One region of the Alkalicoccus luteus genome, then DNA from elsewhere that is predicted to be linked to it. Evidence: a T-box and tRNA genes for the amino acid it is inferred to sense, from the RefSeq annotation. Region 1 holds a T-box; the other holds one or more tRNA genes.
What was found. A T-box is a leader RNA that pairs with one kind of tRNA and senses whether it is charged. The one in region 1 lies ahead of pheS (phenylalanine--tRNA ligase subunit alpha), so its partner is inferred to be a tRNA-Phe.
Positions count from the first base shown of each region.

Region 1 (7,760 bases):
TCCAGTTTGCGCGTGGGATCGGTTATATATTTAATGATACTGAAGGCGATGATTCCGACAGCGATAAGCAGAAAAAGCCGAAAAAGAATTACGGTCATCATGGTAATCTCTCCTTCTCTCAAGGTCGTACCAGAGTATCTGTATCTATCGTACACGCCAGATGATTTAAACGTAAAGAAATAGCTCTTGTTATGTTACGATAGAGCATGCGGGAAGGTTTCATCATGCATTGATTTTCCTGTTAAAAGACGTGAATAAGGCTCTGTATCAAGGGGAAAAAGAGCAGAAAAAGGAGACGGTTACATATGGATCTGCAGATGCTGTTTAAACGCCAGCAGGAGCTGGACAGTTATATTGAAGAAAAGCGTCAGGTCAAACCGGAGGACGTATTTGAAGAGAAGCTGCTGGCTTTTTCTGTGGAAGCGGGGGAGCTTGCCAATGAGGTCCGCAGCTTTAAATTTTGGAGCAGCCGCGGCCCTTCTGACGACCGTGTGATTTTAGAAGAATATGTAGACGGCCTGCATTTTTTGCTGTCAATCGGTAATACCCTTGCGCTGTCCCCGGAGGTCGATGAGGTGGACCTGGGACAGGAAAAAGCGGATAAGAAAGAGCAGACCGCAGCGTTTCTGGAGCTGTTCGCGGCTGTATCTCTGCTGCGAATTGAGCCGTCTGCTGAAACGTACGGCGCGCTGTTCTCCGCTTATTTGAATCTGGCAGGGCAGCTCGGATATTCGTGGGAGGATGTGACTCTCGCCTATCAGGCAAAAAACGAGGAGAATTATTCCCGGCAGGAAAACGGTTATTAATTCGATATACGAAGGAATTGAGACGAAGCCGGAAAAACGCTATACTGAACTAGAGTACATACTAACGGAATACAGGAGGATGATCGATCATGGATGAAATGCTCAGCATGCTGAAGGATCTGACAGACGCGAACGGCGTTCCAGGTAACGAACGGGAGCCGCGTGACGTCATGAAACGCTACATTGAACCGTTTGCGGACGAAGTCGAAACGGATCAGCTCGGAAGCCTGATTGCGAAAAAACACGGAAGCGTTCAAAACGGGCCGAAAATCATGGTGGCAGGCCACCTCGATGAAATTGGCTTCATGATTACAAATATTGATGACAACGGCTTTTTAAAATTTCAGTGCGTCGGCGGCTGGTGGGAGCAGGTGATGCTGGCTCAGCGTGTCACTGTCATGACCAAGGAAGGCGACATTCCAGGTGTCATCGGCTCGAAGCCTCCGCACATTCTTCCGGCAGAAGCACGAAAAAAGTCGGTTGATAAAAAGGAAATGTTCATTGATATCGGTGCCAAGGACCGGGCAGAAGCAGAATCTTTCGGCGTGCGCCCTGGCGATTCGGTCGTACCGGTTTGTGATTTCACGGTGATGAAAAACGAAAAGTACCTGATGGCTAAAGCGTGGGATAACCGCATCGGCTGTGCGATAGCAATTGAAGTGCTGCGCCGCTTGAAAGACGAAGATCATCCAAACACCGTCTATGGTGTTGGCACCGTGCAGGAAGAGGTTGGCCTGCGCGGAGCAAAAACGTCTGCCAATCAGATTCAGCCGGACATCGGCTTCGGTGTAGACGTGGGAATTGCAGGTGACACACCTGGTGTATCCGACAAAGACGCCCTTGCAAAAATGGGGGAAGGTCCACAGATCATCGTCTATGATGCATCGATGATTTCGCACAAAGGCCTGCGTGATTTCGTAACGGATACAGCAGATGCTGCTGACATTCCGTACCAGTTTGATTCGGTCCCGGGAGGCGGAACAGACTCTGGAGCCATTCATTTAACAGCGAACGGAGTGCCTGCCCTGTCGATCACGATCGCGACACGCTACATTCACACACATGCTGGTATTCTGCACCGGGATGACTTTGAAAACGCAGTGAAGCTAATCGTGGAAGTGATTAAAAAGCTGGATCGCGACACCGTCAACACGATTACGTTCTCGTAATAAGTAATGTGAACCTGCTCCCTGGTAAGGGGGCAGGTTTTTTATACAACCAGGCAGCTGGCTCTATGAAGGAAATTGGGCCTGCACCTGATTTTTTTAAATAAAAGGCAGATGTAGAAGCTTCAGGCTAAATCGCCGGATTGAAAAGAAGCTTCTTTTTATGTTTTATAAACATATTGGAAACGAATCTTTTAACAGGCAGGCTTTTACGTGCCGGACACCAATTAATCATAACTTGGGAGAAGAAAGAGACGTCAGAATAGCAGGACGATGCAATCTCATGTTGACGGGATGGGTCTGTTTCCCTATAATGCAGAGAGTTGTTTACTCTTCGGACGAAAGGAGCCCGCTGTTGAACTATTTTGTTAAACTATCTATTATTGTCGCGGCATCCATTTTACTCGGTTTTGCCTTCAACGTGTTTTTGCTGCCGCATGAAGTCCTGACGGGCGGCGTAACGGGTGTTGCCATGATCTTTGGGCTGATGACACCGGTCAATACAGGGTTTTGGATTATCATCCTGAACATTCCTATTGTCATCTTGGGCTGGATGAAACTCGGAAAAGAGTTTATTATAAACAGTATTATCTCTGTAGCGGTTACATCGGTGTCGATGCTCTACATTCCGATTGTGCAAATCACGGAGGACGCCCTGCTTTCTTCCGTTTGGGGCGGCGTCTTGACAGGGGTCGGCATCGGTTTAATCATTCGCTACTACAGTTCGACAGGCGGTTTTGACGTGATCGGAATCCTGCTCATTAAAAAATGGGACATTCCGCTCGGCGGACTGATTTTTGCGCTGAACTCCGGCGTCGTTGTCCTTTCCGGATTTTTCTTCGGCTGGGAGCTTGCGCTGTATACGATGCTCTCGATCTACATTACGGGAATTGTCATTGACCGGATTCACACCCGCCACGTGAAACTGAACCTCATGGTTGTCACTAGCCACGGGGAAGAGCTCCGGCGTGCGCTGCTGGAAAATCTCGTCAGAGGAATCACCGTGATTGACGGTCAGGGCGCTTACTCCCGTGAGGAGAAAAAAGTGCTTTATACGGTGATCACACGCTACGAGCTGGAAATAATCCGAAATGTGCTGAAGGATATTGATCCGGATGCGTTTGTCAGCATCAGTCAGTCGATGCAGGTGATGGGGAATTTCAGAAAAGACGATTAGTCCGGTATCACTGCCGGCATACAAGAGGGGGGAGTACCGGTGGAAGCTATCTCATCGGTCCAGAATCCACGAATTAAAGCATGGAAAAAACTGCAAAAGAAACGGGAGCGGGACCGCTCCGGCCTCTTTCTCGTAGAAGGCGAGCATCTTGTTGAAGAAGCGTTAAAAGCGGCAGTTTCTGTCAAAGAAATCATCATCCGGGAAGACCGGGAAATCCCGAAGCGCTGGCTCATTGATCATATTGAGCTGGTTTACGTGACGGAGCGGGTGATGACGGAGCTGGCGGAAACAGAGACGCCTCAAGGAATGATTGCAGTCTGCGAAAAGCCCGCGCTCGAAAACATCGTGTTTGAGTCTGGACGCTATCTGCTGCTGGACCGGATTCAGGACCCCGGAAATCTGGGCAGTATGCTCCGGACTGCAGAAGCAGCAGGACTGGAGGGCGTCATTTTTGGTGAGGGCTGCGCGGATCCATTTAACGGAAAAGTTGTTCGTTCCACCCAGGGTGCTATTTTTCATATTTACGTGCAGCAGATGGATCTGCACGATGCGGTGGATCGCTGCAGGGAGAACGGCATTCCCGTTTTTGGAACAAGCTTGAACGGCAGCACATTCACTGCGATAGAGCCGCAGGAATCCTTTGCGCTGCTGATGGGCAATGAAGGGGCAGGCGTCGAGCCGTCCCTGCTCGAGAAGACGGATCAGAATTTGTACATTCCAATATACGGGGAGGCAGAATCCCTGAACGTTGGAGCTGCAGCCGGCATTTTGATCTATCATTTGCGCGGAGATTAAAAAGCAATTGAAAAGCGTCTCCGATCCTTATATAATGAACTACAGATCGAATCATTGAACGCGATGAAGGAGAGCAGTAAGCGGATTCATCTTTTTGCCAGGGAGACAGTGCCGAAGACTGGAAGCACTGTTCGAAAAGAACCGCTGAATTCACTCCCGAGCTGGTGCCGGAGTAAGCTGATCAGCTGAAAAGGCAGCCCGGAAGGAAGACCGTTATCTTCCTGTTTGAGAGAACAGAAGCAGCTGCTTCTGTTAACTAGGGTGGTACCGCGAAGTCTTTTCGTCCCTCGGTCCGGGGCGGGAAGGCTTTTTTTCGTGGCAGGACCCCGATGCAAGAATGGATGACGCGGTTTATATTTGAAGGAGGTAATGACAGTATGCTGGAACGTCTGCAGGAACTGCACGATGAAGCAGTAGTAAAAGTAGCAGAAGCGCAGGACCTTGATTCCCTGCAGCAGGTACGGATCTCTTACCTGGGGAAAAAGGGCCCGATCACAGAAGTGATGAAAGGAATGGGAAAGCTTTCTAACGAAGAGCGCCCGGTCGTCGGCGCAAAAGCCAACGAAGTGCGTCAATCGGTGCAAAAGCTTATTGAAGAGAAGGAGCAGACGCTTCAGGCGGCTGCTGTGCAAAAGCAGCTGGCAGAAGAAAGCATCGATGTGACGCTTCCCGGCAGACCGGTAGCGCGCGGTGCACGTCACCCGCTTACGTCAGTGGTGGAGACGATTGAAGATATCTTTACCGGCATGGGCTTTCAGGTGGCAGAGGGACCGGAAGTGGAAACCGACTATTACAACTTTGAATCACTGAACCTGCCGAAGCACCATCCGGCACGAGATATGCAGGACACGTTCTTTGTCACACCGGATCTGCTGCTGAGAACGCAGACATCCCCCGTGCAGACACGGACGATGGAGAAGCATGAGGGCAAGGGGCCGGTTAAGATCATCTGCCCTGGTAAAGTGTATCGCCGTGACGAAGATGATGCGACCCATTCCCATCAGTTCATGCAGATTGAAGGTCTTGTTGTCGATAAAGGCATCCGTATGAGTGACCTGAAGGGCATGTTTGAAGCCTTTGTAAAAAGTTATTTCGGAGAAGACCGGGACATGCGGCTTCGTCCGAGCTTCTTTCCATTCACAGAGCCGTCTGCTGAGCTGGACGTTTCCTGCGCTATGTGCGGCGGAAAAGGCTGCAGAACGTGCAAGGGAACCGGCTGGATTGAGGTTCTGGGTTCCGGTATGGTGCACCCGAACGTGCTGAAAATGGGCGGATTTGATCCGGAGGTTTATTCCGGGTTCGCATTCGGCATGGGTGTCGAGCGTTTTGCAATGCTGAAATACGGGATCGACGACATCCGTCATTTTTACACGAACGATACCCGTTTCTTGGAACAGTTTATCAGAGAATAGAAAAGCGAAGGAGGAAGCAGCGTGCTTTTATCATATAAATGGCTGAGTGATTATGTGGATTTATCCGGCATTACGCCGGAAAAACTGGCTGAGGAACTGACGCTTCACGGTGTCGAGGTTGATGCCGTTCAGGAGCTTGGAGCAGACATTACGAACCTTGTCGTCGGTAAAGTCGTTTCCTGTGAGCAGCATCCGGATGCGGATAAGCTGAAGGTCTGCCAGGTTGATATCGGGGAAGAAGAAGCCGTTCAGATCGTATGCGGAGCTCCAAACGTGGCGGAAGGCCAGTCTGTGGCCGTTGCCCGTGTCGGAGGCCGTTTGCCTGGCGGGATGAAAATCAAGCGGGCTAAGCTGCGAGGGCAGGTTTCAGAAGGAATGATCTGTTCTCTGCAGGAGCTTGGCTTCGAAGGAAAAGTAGTGCCGAAGAAATACAGCGAAGGCATTTTCGTTTTCCCTGAAGAAGTGGTACCAGGAACAGATGCGAAGGAGCCGCTTGGTCTAGATGACACAGTGCTGGAGCTGGATCTTACGCCGAACCGGTCGGACTGCCTGAGCTATCTGGGAGCTGCTTACGAAGCGGCTGCCGTACTCAACCGCGACGTCTACATGCCTGAGCCTCGCATTGTGCCTGCAAAGGACCGGACCGAGGAATTCGTCAACGTCAGAGTGGAAGCAGATGAATGGAACCCGTACTACGGAGCTACGATGATCCGCGGTGTCCAAGTAAGTGAATCCCCGCTCTGGCTGCAGACCGCGCTGATGGCAAGCGGCGTGCGCCCGCTGAATAACGTAGTCGATATTACGAACTACGTGCTGCTTGAATACGGGCAGCCGCTGCATGCGTTCGACTTTGACCGCTTCGGTTCGGATGAAGTAGTCGTGCGCCGCGCTGAGCAGGATGAAACGATGACAACGCTTGACGGCGAGGAGCGGACTCTGAGCGCCGAGCATCTCGTCATCACGAACGGTACTCGCCCAACGGCACTTGCCGGGGTCATGGGAGGAGCTGACTCTGAGGTGGAAGCAACCTCGGAAAACCTGCTTCTGGAATCGGCTTACTTTAAGCCGGAAACCGTCCGGAAAGCCCAAAAGGATCTCGGCATCCGCAGTGACTCGAGCATCCGCTTTGAAAAAGGAGTAGATCCGAACCGCGTAGCAGCCGCTGGCGAACGTGCCGCTTCTCTCATTCAGCAGCTGGCCGGCGGTGTCGTGTTAGCCGATCCGGTGGAGCACGATACGCTGAACCGCGATGAGCTGGAGCTCGATGTTCAGGCAGACCGGATCAATGCTTCACTGGGCACAGACATGTCAGCAGATGAGATGACGTCGGTGCTGGAACGGCTCCGCTTTCCTGTGAAGGAAAAGAAAGGAACCCTTCACGTGACGGTCCCGACACGGCGGCAGGACATCTCCATCGAACCGGATATCGTGGAGGAAGTGGCTCGTCTTTACGGCTATGACAACATCCCGGTTACACTGCCGAATACGCCGTCGACAAAAGGCGGTCTTACCGTCGCACAAAAGCGAAAGCGCCGCATCCGCCGCTTTTTGGAAAGTGCGGGCATGCACGAAGCAGTAAGCTATTCGTTGACGACAGCAGAAAAGGAAGCACACTTCCGCAGCAAAGAGGAGCCTCGTGTATCAGTCGCTTTGCCGATGAGCGAGGACCGAAGCAGCTTGCGCACGACGCTGATTCCGCATCTGCTGGAAGCGCTCAGTCACAACCGCAACCGGAATTTGTACAACGTATCGCTGTTTGAGCTTGGTTCTGTGTTTCACACGGCTGAAACAGATGTAACGAAGCAGCCTGAAGAAAAAACGTATCTCGCCGGTGCATTTACAGGCTTGTGGGAATCGCATGAGTGGCAGGGAGAAAAGAAGCCGGTCGACTTTTTCGTTGTGAAAGGCGTTGTAGAAGGACTGCTCGCGGAGCTGAAGGCGGAAGTTTCCTTTGAAAAAGCGGAACGAAGCGGATTGCATCCAGGGCGTACGGCTTCTGTGCTGATCCATGATCGTCCGGCAGGCGTCATCGGTCAGCTTCATCCGGATACAGCAAAAGCGTTCTCGCTCCCGGAAACGTACGTCGTAGAGCTCGACATCGACGCCTTGCTGAAGGCAGAGGAAAAAACGGTTCGCTATCGCCCGATTCCGCGCTATCCGTCTGTCGACCGAGACATTGCACTGGTCGTTGATCAAACTGTCAGTGCAGCAGAACTGGAGCGGATTATAAAGGAAAACGGCCAGCCGCTGCTGGATCGGGTGCATCTGTTTGATTTGTATGAAGGCGAGCACATTGCTCCCGGAAAGAAATCAGCTGCCTTCTCGCTCCGTTACTTGGACCGCGACAAGACGCTTACCGAGGAAGATGTAGCGTCCGTCCACCAAAACGTGCTGGACGCACTGG
Region 1 covers NZ_JBPZEY010000001.1:193,911-201,670, reverse strand. Annotated here, with positions in the region: gene ACSZLD_RS01060 (sigma-w pathway protein ysdB) at 1-101, opposite strand, end outside; gene ACSZLD_RS01055 (dUTP diphosphatase) at 306-806, shown strand; gene ACSZLD_RS01050 (M42 family metallopeptidase) at 896-1,975, shown strand; gene ACSZLD_RS01045 (YitT family protein) at 2,328-3,149, shown strand; gene ACSZLD_RS01040 (TrmH family RNA methyltransferase) at 3,189-3,944, shown strand; T-box leader at 3,999-4,235, shown strand; gene pheS (phenylalanine--tRNA ligase subunit alpha) at 4,322-5,356, shown strand; gene pheT (phenylalanine--tRNA ligase subunit beta) at 5,378-7,760, shown strand, end outside.

Region 2 (7,760 bases), on a different contig from region 1:
AACCGGTCAAATACGTGTGGAATGTTTTCTCTTGGAATGCCGACCCCTTCGTCTTTCACGCTGACAACAAGCCGCTCCTGCTCCTGCTTGAGCGATACGTTAATCGTACCGCCTTCCGGTGAGTACTTCACAGCGTTGGAAACGATGTTGTCCATCAGCTGCATCAGCTTATCCCGGTCTCCCTGCACGGTGATTTCCTCCTCCGGAATCCGCCGCTTGAACTGAATGTCCTGATTTTTCGTCGTCATCTCAAACCGGTCAATGACATGATTTACGAGCTGAGGCGCGTCAATTTCCGCAACGCTCACACTGTAGTCCTTGCTGTCCATCTTGGAAAGCTGGAGCAGGTCGTTGACGAGGCGAATCATCCGGTCCGTTTCATTCGACGTCACTTCCAGAAACTGCGGTGCAATGTCCGGATCGTTTATGGCGCCGTCCTGCAGCGCCTCCAGGTAGCTCTTCATCGACGTGAGCGGCGTGCGCAGCTCGTGCGAAACGTTGGCAACGAATTCGCGACGTTCTTCTTCGACGCGCTCCTGTTCCGTGACGTCGTGCAGCACAGCGATCAGGCCGTTCTCTGCTCCGTTGTCTCTCTCAATCGTCGAGAAGTTGGCCTCGATGATCATTTCTTCCTCCTGCGCGTCGAAGTCCAGCAGCAGCGGGTCCTGGAACCGGTACAAGTCGTTCAGCGTCATAAACTTGTCGAGTCCGAGCACGCTGGTGACATCCTTGCCTGCGAGCTCCTCCTGCCGCTTGCCGAAGATTTCCTCCGCCCGGCGGTTCACGAGAATCACATTGCCGTTCCGGTCGGTCGCGATGACGCCGTCGGTCATGTACATAAGTACCGAGGCGAGCTTGCGCCGCTCCCCTTCCGTTGTCGCGTGCGCTTCCTGCAGCTTATCAGTCAAATCGTTAAACGTTTCCGCAAGCTGACCGATCTCATCATCCCCGTATACGTTTACGTAGCGGGAGAAATCCCCCTGGCCCATGACGACCGCCTGCTCTTTCATATCAACGATCGGACGGGTAATTGTCCGGGATAAAAAGATACCAAGTGCAGCAGTCAGTCCGAGCGCGATAAACGTCCCGGCGTACAGAATCTGGCTGATATCGTTGATTTGATCGTACATTGCCTCCATCGATGCACGGATGTAGACTGCCCCGACGACTTCATCGGCGTCGGAGGTGACCGGAAGCGCCATGACGAGCGTCCGGTGATTGTTCAGGGAATTGAGCATAATCTCTCCTTCGGTATCCTCAATTCCGAGAAGCGCCTGTTTGACACTGAGCTCCTGCGCCCGCTGTCCCGTTACACTTTGCGCAGGGTTGGTCGAAGCCACCACTATGCTGTTCTGATCAATCACTTCCACATCCGCGGTTTCCATGTTAAATACGTCGCTTCGAAGCAAGGCGGAAACCCGTGCTTCCAGTGATTGATCCTCTTCCTCTTCTTCCGCTGTCAGCTCCTGCTCGACGTTATAGGCGAGCAGTCCGGCCCGTTCATTCAGCGTATCGCGGAAGTTGCTTTCCAGCTGTCCTTCCAGCTGCTGCGTGAAATAAACGCCGATGACCTGCATCGCGATGAGAATGAGAAGCATATAAATGACCACGATCTTGACGTGGATCGATTTATAAAAACGAATTTTTTTCATGTTCATGCATTAACTCTCCTGATCTGCCTGCCTTAAGTAATAGCCGACTCCCCGCCGGGTAATGATCCACGTCGGACTGCTCGGATTATCCTCTACCTTTTCACGCAGGCGGCGCACGGTTACGTCCACGGTGCGGACATCCCCAAAGTAGTCATAGCCCCAGACAGCCTGCAGCAAATGCTCCCGCGTCATCACTTGGCCCAAATGACGGCCGAGGTAGTAAATCAGCTCAAACTCACGGTGAGTCAGTTCAATCGGCTCTCCGCGCTTCGTCACGAGATAAGCATCCGGCTGAATCAGCAGCGGTCCGATCTCGATGTTTTTCGTATCGGTATCGACTTCCTCCGTCTTCTGCTTGCGGCGCAGGTTTGCCTTTACCCGCGCGACAAGTTCACGCGTGCTGAACGGCTTCGTGACATAATCATCCGCGCCAAGCTCCAGTCCGAGCACTTTGTCGATCTCCGAGTCTTTTGCCGTCAGCATGATGATCGGCATATCGTACGTTTTGCGAACTTCACGGCACACTTCCATGCCGTCTTTATATGGAAGCATAATATCGAGCAGAATCAGTGCGGGCACGTGCTCTTTTACGAGCTCGACCGCCTGATTGCCGTCATACGCACAGACGACATCAAAGCCTTCCTTCTCCAGTCCAAATTGTAATATATCAGCGATTGGTTTTTCGTCATCTACAACAAGAATCTTTTGCTTGTCCATACAGAACCCTCCTGTTTGTCTGCATTCCTTCTTCATTCTATCACAGATACCCGCAAGAATATATTTCCCGCCGGCGTCTGGTATTTCCCGGGAAATACTAAAAAACCGCACTGAAAAGCGCGGCCGATACCAGCATATACAAAAAAACTATCCTGCGCCGTTGCGCGGATAGGGATTGTGGATGGTGGTGCTGGCCAGAGGACTTGAACCCCCAACCTACTGATTACAAGTCAGTTGCTCTACCAATTGAGCTAGGCCAGCATAAAAAGTGGTGGCTCGGGACGGAATCGAACCGCCGACACACGGATTTTCAGTCCGTTGCTCTACCGACTGAGCTACCGAGCCAATTTATGCAAAAAAAAATGGCGGTCCCGACGGGAATCGAACCCGCGATCTCCTGCGTGACAGGCAGGCATGTTAACCGCTACACCACGGGACCATTCTTTCAGACCAGCTATCATATGTAAATTGGTTGCGGGGGATGGATTTGAACCATCGACCTTTGGGTTATGAGCCCAACGAGCTACCAGACTGCTCCACCCCGCGGCATTAAGAGTGCGGTTGTTGTGAACCGCAACAAAATTTATTATACGCTGCTCCTATTCAGAAGTCAACGGTTTTTTTCTGCAGATAAGCGGCGAATCTTTTCGTCACCTTCGGCCTCCGTCTGCGGTCACTTACCAGAGTAAGCTCCCTTGCCTTCTCCCTTGCTTCCTCAACCTTCTTGCTTCTCTGCAGAAAAAGGATTGGAATGCAGCGAATCTTTCTTTATCTAGTGGCTTCTGGAAAGGATCCGATTTGGTGAACGGCGTCGCATGAAAAAAAGTGCGGGCATCCCACAGCTTCTGCGAAAAAATAAATGGTGACCCGTACGGGATTCGAACCCGTGTTACCGCCGTGAAAGGGCGGTGTCTTAACCACTTGACCAACGGGCCACGTTTGCATGCCGCCTTTGCGACGTATTTTATAATACCATCTTTTTTATACCGCCGCAATATGTTTTCACTAAAAAGTTTTGCCACGGAGATCTTGCATCTGCTCCTTCAGCTAAGAATCCGGCAAATACCCCCGCCCGTCAGATACATCATCTGTCGGGCGGGGGTGCTGGTAACTAGGCATGAGCTGCTCACGCTCGGTTAAATGATGCCGAACAGATCAAGGTAGACGCGAATGGCAAGACCGCATACAAGCAGCATGACGGCTCCGTAAGCGATATTTTCGCGGAGGCTGTTTGCCTTATCTCCAAGCTCTTTTCGTCTCGTACAGAGCCACCAGATAGCTCCAACGACGATTGGCAGCAGCAGGCCGTTTAACGCCTGGGCAGTCATGATCATTTCAACTGGCGCGCCGCCAAAGAAGAAGACGACAACGATCGGCAGCACGGCAGCGATGGTAATCATAATCCGGTTCGGAAGTGCTTTCACGCTTTCTGTCGTTCCGGTAGCCTGGCCAAACAAGTGCGGCTGCACCGTGATGTTAAAGAGACCCGAGGAAAAGCCGGCCGCAAACAAACCGAGTGCGAAGAGAACGCCTGCGTACTGTCCGAGAAGCGGCGTCAGCTGATACGCCATATCGCCGGCGCCGGTGATTTCCGCCCCGGTCAGGTAAATCGTGCTGCCTGCGCAGATCAAAATGGAAACGGCGATCACAGCTGCGATTGTCAGATTCGTCCGCAAATCAAAATACGACAGCTGCATCTTTTTTTCAGTGGAAAGAGTCGTATTATTTTCATATTTCCTCTTAATAAACGCTGACAGACCAAGCGCAGTATTCGGCGGCAGTGTCGTTGCAATCAGTGCGAGAATGAGCCAGTAGTTCGCTTCCGGCACGTTAAAGGAGAAGCCGGTCGTTGCCACATCAGTGATGCTCGGTCCGGCAACGAATACGGTGAGAACAAATGCGCCGACCATCGTACCGATGATGATGCGGTTAATGTTTTCAATCAGCCGGTACACGCCGACCCAGGCAATAATCAGCGCCATAAAGGCCAGAATGGACACCCAGCCGACAATCGATACGGCCGGCAGAAAGAAGTTCAGTGCCAGGGCGGCTCCGATAAAGTTACCTGCCTGAAACGCAACCGCACCGAGCAGAAGCGCAACGTACACAGGAATGGATACTTTCTTTCCCAAGTAGACGCGGATGCCATCCATGGCGGACATCCCGGTCTGGAGCGTAAACTTTACGATTGGACGCTGAAAGTAGTAGGCAGCGATACAGGCGAGAACGAGCACCCACATCACTTGAAAGCCGTAAGAGGCACCGGCCACCGAAACGGTTGTTACTGTACCTGGCCCGATAATACAGGCTGCTACAATGGCACTCGGCCCGAGCGATGCCAGTCGTTCCTTCATTGTCAATGGTGCTTCGTTGGCTGTCTGCTGCTCCACAAGGACATCTGTCATTCGCTTTTGCGCTTCGATGATCATACACCTCTCTGTAATAGGATTACGTATAGTAAACCATGGACAATAAGAGGATGCAGGAAGTTCGGCAGATTCGCTGACAAACAAATTTTCTGAAAAATCTTCCAATTTACTACTTTATGATTGATTTACGTGCTTTTCACTTTCCGTTTTGTATCTTCTGCAGAGATAAGAAAAAAAGCCCGTCAGGACACCTGACAGGCTTCTTGCATCGTTTTCGAATTTAGGCGGATCAGCCGAATACGCCGCGGACGAGGTTCGTCTGCTTGCGGTCCGGGCCGACGGAGAAAATAGAGAGCGGAATTCCTGTAAGCTGTGAAATGCGCTCTACGTAGTAGATGGCGTTTCTCGGCAGTTCATGCAGAGAACGGACACCGGTGATATCTTCTTCCCAGCCTGGCATCTCTTCGTATACAGGCTCACACTCAGCGAGCACCTTCAGGCTTGCCGGGAAATGCTCAATGATCTCACCGCGGTACTTATATGCGGTACAGATCTTCAGCGTTTCAATGCCTGTCAGCACGTCGATGGAGTTAAGGGAAAGATCAGTGATGCCGCTCACTCGTCGAGCATGGCGCACAACGACACTGTCAAACCAGCCGACACGGCGCGGACGTCCGGTCGTTGTCCCATACTCATTGCCGACTTCACGAATCTTGTCGCCGACGCTGTCCTTCAGTTCTGTCGGAAATGGGCCGTCGCCGACGCGTGTCGTGTACGCTTTCGATACCCCGACAACATGGTCGATCTTCGATGGGCCAACGCCGGAGCCGATTGTCACACCGCCTGCAATCGGGTTTGACGAGGTGACGAACGGATACGTTCCCTGATCGATATCGAGCATCACGCCCTGAGCACCTTCAAACAGCACGCGGCGCCCGTCATCAAGACCGTCGTTTAAAATAACAGACGTATCTGTCACATACTTCGCGATCTGCTGCCCGTACTCGTAGTATTCGTTTAGAATATCTTCTTTTTTGCATCCTTCTGTTTCATAAATGCGCTCGAGTACGCGGTTCTTTTCACGCAGATTTATCTCAAGCTTTTCCTCAAACGTTTCCCGGTCGAGCAGATCCACGATGCGGATACCGGTACGTGCTGCTTTATCCATGTAAGCCGGGCCGATTCCTTTGCGGGTCGTACCGATTTTATTGTCGCCTTTGCTCTCTTCTTCTGCAATGTCGAGCTTCAGGTGATACGGCAGAATGACGTGTGCCCGGCTGCTGATGCGCAGGTTGTCAGTCGAAACTCCGCGCTCGTGCAGGTAGGCAAGCTCTTCCACGAGCGCCTTTGGATCGATGACCATTCCGTTTCCGATCACACAGATCTTATCTTTGTAAAAAATACCTGATGGAATCAAATGAAGCTTATACTTCGTATCGTCAAATACAATCGTATGTCCGGCGTTGTTACCTCCCTGATAGCGCGCGATCATTTCCGCGCGTTCGGAAAGATAGTCCGTAATTTTTCCTTTTCCTTCGTCTCCCCACTGCGTTCCTACAACTACTACCGATGGCATGGATGGAGCACCTCCAACTTTCGTTAACATTTATTCGTTCTTCCATTAGAGCCATCGTCAGTTTATCAGTTTGCTCCGCTTCCGTCAATACAATTACCGAACGTTCCTGATAGATAAAACATCATTGTTCGTCAATCGAGATTTTTGTGAACGGCAGCTGTCGCTTCATGTAAACATCTATTGTGGTGAACAGTTTTTCAAATAACGAGCCTACCCTTTCACCAACAAGCGCAGCAGTTGAAGACCGTCTGACGCGCAGCCTCCATAACAGCTGATCCAGCGTGGATAAGTAATTGGAATTGCTGTCAGCAGAAAGATCGATGCATTCATATAAAGGAGCCCGTTTAAAATAGTATGTAGTTCTCCTGATGGAATCAGTTGAGCAAGTATGGAAAAGAAGCCAGCAGCTAAAAGAGATAAGAGAGGACCTCCCAGCAATGCAGTCAAATGTTGACGCTTATTTATATATTCCCATTTACAAAAGCCCGCGTAAGACCAGCTTAAATAAAATTGAAGTTTTCCTAATTGAAACGACCGTTTGCGGTTGTCATTCCAATTACCAAGATAGATTTGTGCCTTGGAATGAGAAGCACTGATTGCCCCAAGACCGTGCCCAGTTTCATGCAGAAATACAGATAGTGGAATGCCGACTACGAAAAGGACGGCTATTGCTAGCATTTTCGTCATCTCCTTACCGAATCAACTATCTATGAAAAACTCACTTTCTATATTAACATATAATTCCATTTAGAATGTCTTCTTTGATGCTGCAATACAGTAACATCGTGCTGTTCAGCATTTAAACCCCGGCGGAAACCGGATGCGGTTCCGAAAACAAAAAAGCCGCCGTTTTACACGGAGGCTCTTTGCTCGCTGTTGATACATGAAACCGGTCATGCACCTGGCGGCATGTCGCTTTCGTCGTGGCGGCGTTCGAGGTTGACGAATTTGTTGAATTCTTTTACGAACGCGAGCTCGACGGTTCCGACCGGACCGTTACGCTGTTTGGCGATGATGATCTCAATGATATCCTTCTTTTCCGATTCCTGATCGTAGTAGTCATCGCGGTACAGGAAGGCGACAATGTCGGCATCCTGCTCGATGCTTCCGGATTCCCGGATATCAGACATCATCGGCCGTTTATCCTGACGGGATTCCACGCCTCGGGACAGCTGGGAAAGGGCGATGACGGGCACTTCCAGCTCACGAGCCAGACCCTTCAACTCCCGGGAAATCTCAGATACTTCCTGCTGGCGGCCTTCGCTGGAGCGGGCGTCGCCCTGAATCAGCTGCAGATAGTCAATCATGATCATGCCGAGCCCGGATTCCTGCTTAAGCTTTCGGCATTTGGAGCGGATCTCTTTCACTTTAATTCCCGGAGTATCATCGATGTAGATGCCTGCTTTCGAGAGCGAGCCCATCGCCATCGTCAGACGCTGCCAGTCC
Region 2 covers NZ_JBPZEY010000010.1:31,754-39,513, reverse strand. Annotated here, with positions in the region: gene walK (cell wall metabolism sensor histidine kinase WalK) at 1-1,652, opposite strand, end outside; gene yycF (response regulator YycF) at 1,662-2,369, opposite strand; tRNA gene ACSZLD_RS13305 (tRNA-Thr) at 2,555-2,630, opposite strand; tRNA gene ACSZLD_RS13300 (tRNA-Phe) at 2,639-2,714, opposite strand; tRNA gene ACSZLD_RS13295 (tRNA-Asp) at 2,733-2,808, opposite strand; tRNA gene ACSZLD_RS13290 (tRNA-Met) at 2,839-2,915, opposite strand; tRNA gene ACSZLD_RS13285 (tRNA-Glu) at 3,230-3,304, opposite strand; gene ACSZLD_RS13280 (Nramp family divalent metal transporter) at 3,506-4,798, opposite strand; gene ACSZLD_RS13275 (adenylosuccinate synthase) at 5,028-6,314, opposite strand; gene ACSZLD_RS13270 (hypothetical protein) at 6,525-6,992, opposite strand; gene dnaB (replicative DNA helicase) at 7,208-7,760, opposite strand, start outside.
Region 2: it has a tRNA-Phe gene. The T-box ahead of pheS (phenylalanine--tRNA ligase subunit alpha) is inferred to sense a tRNA for this amino acid. The anticodon was not compared.